Methanococcus voltae: one gene and its partner. The main gene of each other region encodes a partner of the protein of the gene in region 2 in a complex. Links are inferred from orthologs where the notes say so. Each region holds a gene or a part of one and is shown on either strand. Other genes may lie near its edges.

The links. The genes of interacting proteins can lie anywhere in the genome.
Region 1: the proteins of dph2 (region 2) and J3E06_RS00750 are in contact, whole or in part, in a crystal structure (PDB 6Q2D), measured with the Methanobrevibacter smithii proteins. The link is inferred for Methanococcus voltae from one-to-one orthologs. Residues at the interface, in WP_011954460.1 of Methanobrevibacter smithii: Met1, Met3, Tyr4, Pro28, Glu29, Gly30, Leu31, Met33, Phe58, His80, Thr124, Gln126, Ser179, Gly180, Asn181, Phe182, His183, Leu185, Tyr201, Asn202, Phe211, Ile215, Arg291, Asp295, Asp296, Gln298, Met299; in WP_011954157.1 of Methanobrevibacter smithii: Pro482, Asn483, Lys484, His485, Tyr553, Asp555, Glu556, Glu559, Leu560, Leu591, His592, Glu593, Asp594, Ala595, Val596, His597, Arg598, Gly599, Pro600.

The regions. Positions count from the first base shown.
Region 1 is NZ_JANUCR010000001.1:177,359-182,241, reverse strand. Bases 757-3,712 are described here. They hold J3E06_RS00750 (elongation factor EF-2), read left to right. Parts: upstream 757-1,120; coding sequence 1,121-3,304; downstream 3,305-3,712. Other genes in these bases: tuf (translation elongation factor EF-1 subunit alpha), read left to right, coding at 3,681-3,712; J3E06_RS00755 (30S ribosomal protein S7), read left to right, coding at 757-911. In the rest of the region: J3E06_RS00760 (30S ribosomal protein S12), read left to right, coding at 1-173; more of J3E06_RS00755, read left to right, coding at 345-756; more of tuf, read left to right, coding at 3,713-4,883. UniProt on the Methanocaldococcus jannaschii protein: Catalyzes the GTP-dependent ribosomal translocation step during translation elongation.
Region 2 is NZ_JANUCR010000005.1:19,692-24,520, forward strand. The notes cover bases 1-2,902. They hold dph2 (diphthamide biosynthesis enzyme Dph2), read left to right. Parts: upstream 1-919; coding sequence 920-1,885; downstream 1,886-2,902. Other genes in these bases: thiC (phosphomethylpyrimidine synthase), read right to left, coding at 1-653; J3E06_RS06585 (L-threonylcarbamoyladenylate synthase), read right to left, coding at 1,952-2,581; J3E06_RS06590 (MTAP family purine nucleoside phosphorylase), read right to left, coding at 2,638-2,902. In the rest of the region: more of J3E06_RS06590, read right to left, coding at 2,903-3,399; ribK (CTP-dependent riboflavin kinase), read left to right, coding at 3,691-4,080; ribB (3,4-dihydroxy-2-butanone-4-phosphate synthase), read left to right, coding at 4,234-4,829. UniProt on the Methanocaldococcus jannaschii protein: Catalyzes the first step of diphthamide biosynthesis, i.e. the transfer of the 3-amino-3-carboxypropyl group from S-adenosyl-L-methionine (SAM) to the C2 position of the imidazole ring of the target histidine residue in translation elongation factor 2 (EF-2).

The sequences.
Region 1 (4,883 bases), on a different replicon or contig from region 2:
ACCACGCTATCAATTTCATCGACGAGCACGACGAAGTAGTTATCGAAGGAATCGGTGGTCCATCAGGTCAAGCTAAAGGGGATATTCCTGGAGTAAGATATAAAGTTGTAATGGTTGGTAAAAACTCAATCAGAGAATTAGTTAAAGGTAAACAAGAAAAAGTTAAAAGATAAGATAATAAGATAATTTCTTAAGATAATTTCTTAATTTTAAAAATTTTAACTTTAAAAACTTATAACTTTAATATAACATTAAACTTTAATAATTTATAAAACTTATAATTATTATCAAAATTCGGAAAAACAAAATCACAAATCACAAAAACAACAATGGACGGTGAAATTTTGGAAATTAAATTGTTCAATAAATGGGATTGTGAAGCTGTTACAGTTAAAGATCCAAGCTTAAGGTCATACATTAGCTTAGAACCTGTTTTAGTACCTCACACCGCAGGAAGATTTTCAAAAAAGATGTTCGATAAATCAAAAATGAACATTGTAGAAAGAGTTTTAAACAAATTAATGGCTGAACAAACAAACACTGGTAAAAAATACGAAGCTTTAGCAGTTATGGAAGAAGCCTTAGAAATCATCGAAAAAAGAACAAAGGAAAACCCTGTTCAAGTTTTAGTTGATGCTTTAGAAAACGCAGGACCAAGAGAAGAAACAACAAGAATTTCATACGGTGGTATCGCATTCTTACAATCAGTTGACGTTTCACCTGTAAGAAGATTAGACACTGCTATCAGAAACATCTCATTGGGAGCTTTAAACTCAGCAAGAAAAAGCAAAAAATCAATTGCAAACTGTTTAGCTGAAGAAATAATCTCAGCTTCAAAAGCAGATATGCAAAAAAGCTTCGCTGTAAAGAAAAAAGAAGAAAAAGAAAGAGTTGCTCAATCAGCAAGATAATTGAAAAGTTATATCTTTTTAATTTCTTTAATTTCTTTAAGTTATTTATTTATATATTTTTAATTAATCAATGGAATAATCATAAATAAGTATTTTATCTTATGGTTATCGTATTTTTTTAAATTATTGATATAATTTATCACATAAATTTAATAAATTCTTCAAAAATCAATTAATCAATTAAATCACTTATTTGATTCGGTGAAATAATGGGAAGAAGAGCAAAAATGGTAGAAAAGGTTACCAGTTTAATGGAAACCCACGATAAAATCAGAAACATCGGTATCTGTGCACACATCGACCACGGTAAAACAACCTTATCAGACAACCTCTTAGCAGGTGCTGGTATGATATCAAAAGAATTAGCAGGAGACCAACTTGCTTTAGATTTTGATGAAGAAGAAGCAGCAAGAGGTATTACAATCTACGCTGCAAACGTGTCAATGGTTCACCAATCAGAAACCGGAGAACACTTAATTAACTTAATCGATACCCCAGGTCACGTTGACTTTGGTGGTGACGTTACAAGAGCAATGAGAGCTATCGATGGTGCTATCGTTGTATGCTGTGCAGTAGAAGGTGTAATGCCACAAACTGAAACAGTTTTAAGACAAGCTTTAAAAGAAAAAGTTAAACCTGTTTTATTCATAAACAAAGTTGACAGATTAATCAACGAGTTAAAATTAACTCCTGAAGAATTACAAGCAAGATTTATGAGAATTATTGCAGAAGTTAACGTTTTAATCGAAAAAATGGCTCCAGAAGAGTTCAAAAAAGAATGGTTATGTGACGTTATGGGTGGTAAGGTAGCATTCGGTTCAGCTTACAACAACTGGGCTATTTCAGTACCTTACATGCAAAAATCAGGTATTTCATTCAAAGACATCATTGATTTCTGTAATGATGAAAAACAGAAAGAATTAGCTGATAAAGCACCTTTACACGAAGTATGTTTGGATATGGTTATCAAACACTTACCAAACCCAGTTCAAGCTCAAAAGTACAGAATTCCAAATATTTGGAAAGGAGACATTGAGTCAGAAGTTGGTAAGTCAATGATGGTTTGTGACCCTAACGGTCCTTTAGCAGGTGTTATCACAAAAATTATCGTTGATAAACACGCAGGAGCTATCTCAGCATGCAGATTGTTCTCAGGAAGAATGAAACAAGGTGACGAATTGTTTTTAGTTGGTGCAGAACAAAAAGCAAGAGCTCAACAAGTTTCAGTTTTCATGGGTGCAGAAAGAGTTCAAGTACCAAGCATTTCAGCAGGTAACATCTGTGCTATCACAGGTTTAAAAGAAGCAACCGCAGGGGAAACTGTTTCAGCATTCTCAAACAAAATGGAACAAGCTTTCGAAGGTTTATCACACGTAAGTGAACCTGTTATTACAGTTGCTATCGAAGCTAAAAACACAAAAGACTTGCCAAAATTAATCGAAGTATTAAGACAAATCGCAAGAGAAGATAACACAGTTAGAGTGGAAATCAACGAGGAAACCGGTGAACACTTAATCAGCGGTATGGGTGAACTCCACATCGAAGTTATCACAAATACAAAAATCGGCAGAGATACAGGTATCGAAGTTGATGTTGGTGAGCCAATCGTTGTTTACAGAGAAACAATCAACGGTACAAGCCCTGAAATTGAAGGAAAATCACCAAACAAACACAACAAGTTGTACTTCATCGTAGAACCTTTAGAAGACAGTGTATACCAAGCATATGTTAAAGGCGACTTAAAAGATGAAGATTTCAAGAGAAAAATCTCCTCAGAAGCAGAAGGTAGGTTTGTAGAAGCAGGATTGCCAAAAGACGAAGCTAAAAAAGTTATGTCTATCATAGGCGGTAACTTAATCACAAACTTAACAAGAGGTATCGTACAGTTAGACGAAGCAAGAGAGTTAATCATCGAAGGTTTCAAAGAAGCTGTAAGAAACGGTCCTTTAGCTGCTGAAAAAGTTCAAGGTGTAAAAGTTAAATTAATGGATGCAACTTTCCACGAAGATGCAATCCACAGAGGTCCAGCACAAATTATCCCTGCGGTAAGATTTGGTGTTAGAGACGCTATTACACAAGCTAAACCAGTATTATTAGAACCTATGCAAAAAGTATACATCAACACCCCTCAAGATTACATGGGCGACGGTATGAAAGAAATCAACAACAGAAGAGGCCAAATCGTTGATATGGAGCAAGAAGGCGACATGTCAATTATTAAAGGTAGCGTTCCTGTTGCTGAAATGTTCGGTTTCGCTGGTGCAATCAGAGGAGCTACACAAGGTAGATGTTTATGGTCTGTTGAATTCTCAGGATTCGAAAAAGTACCTACTGAATTGCAACCTAAGATTGTTCAACAAATTAGGTCAAGAAAAGGTTTAAAAACAGAATAATTTAATTGATTTATTTCGATTAACTTATTTAAATTATTAAATTAAATATAAAATAGAATAACTACATATGAATTACATATAATGAAATTATAATAAATTGTAAAAACTTACAGTAAACTTATAATATCAATAATTCATATTTAGTTATTAATTTTGTATATTGGTGTAAATGTATAAAAATTATATTTATGGGTTAAAAATCTTACACGATTAATCATGATTAATTTTGAAAAATCCAAAAGATTTTAACAATATACCATAAAATATATATACTCATTTTTACTATCATATTACAAATTATACTTATTTAGAAATCTCTTAATAAGATAAATTCTACTTACAAAAATCAAAAACATATATAAATACAGGTGACAATATGGCAAAAGAAAAACCAATATTGAACGTTGCATTTATCGGACACGTTGACGCTGGTAAATCAACTACAGTAGGAAGATTATTATTAGACGGTGGAGCTATCGACCCTCAGGTAATTACAAGATTAAGAAGAGAAGCTGAAGAAAAAGGTAAAGCTGGATTCGAATTTGCTTACGTTATGGACGGTTTAAAAGAAGAAAGAGAGAGAGGTGTTACAATTGACATCGCTCACAAAAAATTCCCTACCGACAAATACGAAGTAACAATCGTAGACTGCCCAGGCCACAGAGACTTCATTAAAAACATGATTACCGGTGCTTCACAAGCTGACGCAGCTGTTTTAGTTGTTAACGTAGATGACCACAACAACGGTATTCAGCCACAAACAAGAGAACACATTTTCTTAATCAGAACATTAGGTGTAAACCAATTAGCTGTTGCAATTAACAAAATGGACACAGTTAACTTCAGTGAAGATGACTACAATGCAATGAAGAAAATGTTAAGCGAAGAGTTATTAAAAATGTTAGGATACAACCCTGACACAGTACCTTTCATCCCTGTAGCTTCATTACACGGTGATAACGTATTCAAAAAATCAGAAAACACAAAATGGTACAAGGGTCCTACAATTGCTCAAGTTATTGACTCATTCCAACCTCCTCAAAAACCAACAAACTTACCATTGAGATTACCTATCCAAGATGTTTACTCAATCACTGGTGTAGGTACAGTTCCAGTTGGTAGAGTTGAAACAGGTATCATCAGACCAGGAGACAAAGTTGTATTTGAACCTTCAGGCTCAGTAGGAGAAGTTAAAACAGTGGAAATGCACCACGAACAATTACCTTCAGCTGAACCAGGAGACAACATTGGTTTCAACGTAAGAGGTGTAGGTAAAAAAGACATCAAGAGAGGAGACGTTTTAGGTCCAGTTGACAACGCACCATCAGTTGCAGCTGACTTCGATGCTCAAATTGTTGTTTTACAACACCCTTCAGTTATCACAGCAGGATACACACCAGTATTCCACGCACACACATCACAGATTGCTTGTACATTTGCAGAGTTAAGCAAAAAGTTAAACCCTGCAACTGGTGAAGTTTTAGAAGAAAACCCAGACTTCTTAAAAGCTGGTGATGCTGCAATCGTTAAATTAATACCAACAAAACCAATGGTTATTGAAAGCGTTAAAGAAATTCCA
Region 2 (4,829 bases):
TCGTGTTCTTTTAAAATCTCTAAAAGATAGTCAAACTGTTGATAAAGAGGATTCTCTTTATTATGATACATAACATACGCAGTTAGGAAAGCTCCTCCCCTACTTACTACACCCATAACTCTTTCGTCATTTTTAAGGGCTTGTACACTTTGTTTTGTAATTCCACAATGTAGGGTCATAAAATCAACGCCTTCCTTAGCTTGTCTTTCTATGACGTTAAATATTAAATCTTCGTCCATATCTACAACTTTTCCGTATTTACTTTTAGCATCTGCACCAACTTCATAAATAGGTACTGTACCGATTGGTAAATTTGTATTGGACATTATTTGTTTTCTTATTTCAGGTAAATTACCACCGGTGCTTAAATCCATTATCGCATCTGCACCGTATTTATTAGAAATAGCAACCTTTTTTAATTCTGAATCCATATCTATGCAATCAGGAGATGTACCTAAGTTTACATTAACTTTTGTAGATAATCCTTCGCCAATTCCTACAGGTTTAGTATCACGATTTACATTTTTAGGTATAACTACATAACCTTTAGCAATTAGTTTTCTAAGTTCGTTTACATCCATCTTTTCGTATTCTGCCACGTATTTCATTTCTTCCGTAATATTCCCTTTAATAGCTTCGGTCATTTGTGTCATAATTTCACCATTAGAATATAATATTATATTTAAAAATAGAATATATAAGATACTATTATAAAATATATCATAGAAATTATTTTAATCATTATGATTGTATAATCTTTATTTACCAATATTAAATACTTAATATATTTAAAACAATATTATAATTTAAGAAATATATGTGTCAATTATTTTATGAATTGATTGATGACATATGAATTTAAAGACTAAAAATAAAATAAAAAAATAGAAAATAAGTTAAAATTTATATGGTGAAAATAATGTGGAATTTAGAAACAGAACGAGTTTACAATTATATATGCACTTCAAAAGCTAAAAAAGTAATATTACAAGCCCCGGAAGGTTTAAAAAGGTCCGTAGATTTAGAAATATCCAAATTACGCCAAAAATTTGAAGAAAATAATACGCCTCAGGAACAAATACCAAAAATGATAATATGGGGCGAATCTTGTTTTGGGGCTTGTGATTTATGCGATAGGGACGTTTCATTATTAAATCCTGATTTAATAGTCCATTATGGTCATGAGGAGCTTTCCTATGTTAAATCAGAAATTCCTGTGATATATGTTCATTCTTATTATAATATTGATGAAGATTTTGAAAAAAATATGGAAAAGCTTCAAAAAGAACTTAATAATCCTACAATCGTTAGTACCATACAATTTAAAAAATGTCTTGACGAATACAACCCCAATATTATATTAGGATGTAGGGCGGTAATAAATAACTGGAATAATGAAGATTCCATATTATATGTAGGTACAGGGCGATTTCACCCCCTAATGATGGCATATAAGTTTAAAAAAACCGTTAAAATTTATAATCCGCTTTCAAGAGAAATTTCAGAAATAACAGAATCAGAAATTAAGAAATTGATTAAAATAAGAATTGGAAAAATTACAAAATTAATGATACATCCACCTCAAAAAATAGGTATTGTTCTATCTACAAAAAAAGGACAGTGTAGAACTAAAGTATTCGACAGAATGATTGAATTATGTGAAAAAAATAACATTAAATACGTTCCAATTGTATTAAACAATATTTCACCATCAAATTTAATATATAAAGTTGATGCGTACGTTATTTGTGCTTGTCCACGTATTGTGTTAGACGATTATACAAATTACGATAAAACCCTTATTACAGCAAGAGAATTTGAAATGTATGTAAAAGAAGATTTTGAATACGTATTTGACGAAGTAATGGAGTATGATTTTATATAATACGTCCGCATATCTGAATAAATGTAAAAATATAAACTATAAAATATAAAATATAAAATATAATTATTATTTATTTTTCTTAAATTCGTTATTATATAAATTTAATTCTTTTAAAATATTATCAAAAGATATAGAACCTTCCCTTATCAATTCTATATCATTATCTATTATTTTTACAATTGTAGAAGGCTTTTTATATTCACAATCACCGTCATCGATAATTATATCTACACTGTTCAATATTTCTTTATCCATTTTTGATATGGAATAAGAAGAAGGTCTACCACTTACATTAGCACTTGTAGAAGTTATTGGTATTTCAGATAACTCCAATATTATCTTTGAATCAGGTATGCGAATACCCACATAGTCCTTACAAATATAATCTGGTATAGATTCTTTTTTTGGCAATATTAATGTAATTGGACCGGGTAAAAACTTATTAATGAGTTTTTTAGCAACATTATTTACTTTCGCATATTTTTGTATATCGGACTTTTTTTGTAAACTTATAGAAAAGGGCTTCGATTCATCTCTATTTTTTATTTTATAGATTCTATCAACCACATTTTTATCCAGTGCATAACCACAGATTCCGTATATGGTATCAGTAGGACATAATGCAATTTCGCCATTTTTTAGGTACTTTTTGGCATCATTTAGTGTTATTTCTACCCCTTTTCGAATAATTTTCATAATACCCCAGCTTATATATTCACTATATTATTTTTAAATTTGATAATATTTAATAATTAAATAAATGCACTTTTCATTGCATCTTTACATCCACAAGTTCTTTCTTCAAATTTGTAATTTATGAAATCATCAACTACATTTAGTATTTTGCTTTCCATCGATTTAACAGTGTCTAAAACTTCATCTACAGTTAAATCACTGTCTTTAATGCCCGAACAGTAGTTTGAAATATTGCAAAGTGAACAATAGCACATTTCTAACTCTTTAGCTAATGAAACCTCGGGATAAGCAGTCATTCCTACAACATGACCCCAATTTTTATACATATTTATCTCAGCGATTGTCTCAAATCTTGGACCTTCAGTACATATGTACGTGCCTTCATTGTAGGAATATTGTCTTTTATCAAGTATTTCTTTTAAAATACCTCTTAAATCACTACAAAAGGGTTCTAACATATTTACGTGAGCTACTTTTCCATCTTCGCCGTCATAATACGTACTTTTTCTCACTTTAGTGAATTCAATAAAATCATCTGCAATCAAGAAAGAAGAAGGTTCTATTTCAACTTTTAAAGAACCTACTGCATTTAATGATAAAATTCGTTCCACACCCAACTTTTTTAAGGTATAAATATTTGCAAGATAATTAATTTTATGTGGGGGAGTACTATGGCTTAAACCATGCCTACCAAGTAATACGACATCTTTATTTTCATCAATCAATACTTTTGAAGCCCCATATTTAGTTTCCACTATTTTTTCTTCACCATTTTTTAAAAGACCAGCTAAACCAGTTCCACCGATAATTCCTATCATAAAAACACCATTAAATAGTTGATAATTTAAATATTTAATATTTATTCTACTTTTTTAAGTCAAATTGATTAATCAATACTCAATATTATATCAAAGTCATATCAAATCGATATGTATATTATTAATGTATTATTATGTATATTAAAATATAATAAAAGTATATATATTTACGTAATTAAGAATGTTATCCGATTAATAAACGTATAATTTTAAAATAAGTATAAAAACTAATTATCTAAAGTATAAAAATTATTTATTGATATTTTAAAATATCATTGTATGGCGAATAAAATGAAATTTTACGGTAAAGTTATCAGTGGAAAAGGAAAAGGGAAATATTTTGTAGGCATAGAACCCTATAAACTGGCTTTTGAGAAAAATTTAGGATATACCCCCTATTTGGGAACTCTAAATATAAAAACAGGTCGTGATTTTTGGACCCATGTTGAAGATTACAAAGTTATAGAAGATTTTGAATACAATAATAAAAAATTTTATGGGGTAAAATATGTACCCATAGTAATAAAAAACCGTTTTGGTATCTCGATTAAAGGTTCAATAGTTGCTCCAAAAAAAACAGTTCATTCAAAATCTGTTTTAGAGATTATATCTTCATTAAATCTTAGAAAATATTTAAAATTAAAAAATAACGATATTATAACTGTAGAATTGGATATTTAATATATCTTCCAATAATGTAATCAACAATATCATATCCTGTAAATGAAATAACAAATTAGATATAATAAAACAAAAATATTATCACATCGCAAATATAAGAAATTTATAATTAAATAATTAATAGATAACTAAAAATAAAAATATGGTGTTATTATGGAAGAATATGGAAACGTTAAAAAAGCTATTGAAGCACTTAAAAAAGGAGAAATCGTATTAATTTACGATGACGATAAAAGAGAAGCTGAAACCGATATGGTTATTGCATCTGAATTTATAACACCTGAAACCATTAGGACATTTAGAAAAAATGCAGGTGGTTTGATATGTACTTGCATAATGCCAGAAGATTGCGATAAATTAGGAATTCCTTTTATGGTTGATATATTAGGATTAGCTTCTGAAAAATACCCTGTTTTAAACAAATTATACCCTGATGATATACCATACGATGAAAAATCATCATTTTCAATAACTGTAAATCATAGGAAAACATTTACTGGAATCCCAGACAATGATAGGTCCTATACTGTTGAAAAATTAGCTAATATGTGCAAAGAAAACAGATTTGAAGAATTTGGTTCTGAATTTAGAAGCCCTGGACACGTTCACTTACTAAGAGGTACCGAGGGATTAGTACAAAGAAGACAAGGTCATACTGAAATATCATTGGCACTTTCAAAAATTGCTGGAACATATCCTATGACAACCATTTGTGAAATGATGGGTGACAATGGGGGCGCTTTAAGCAA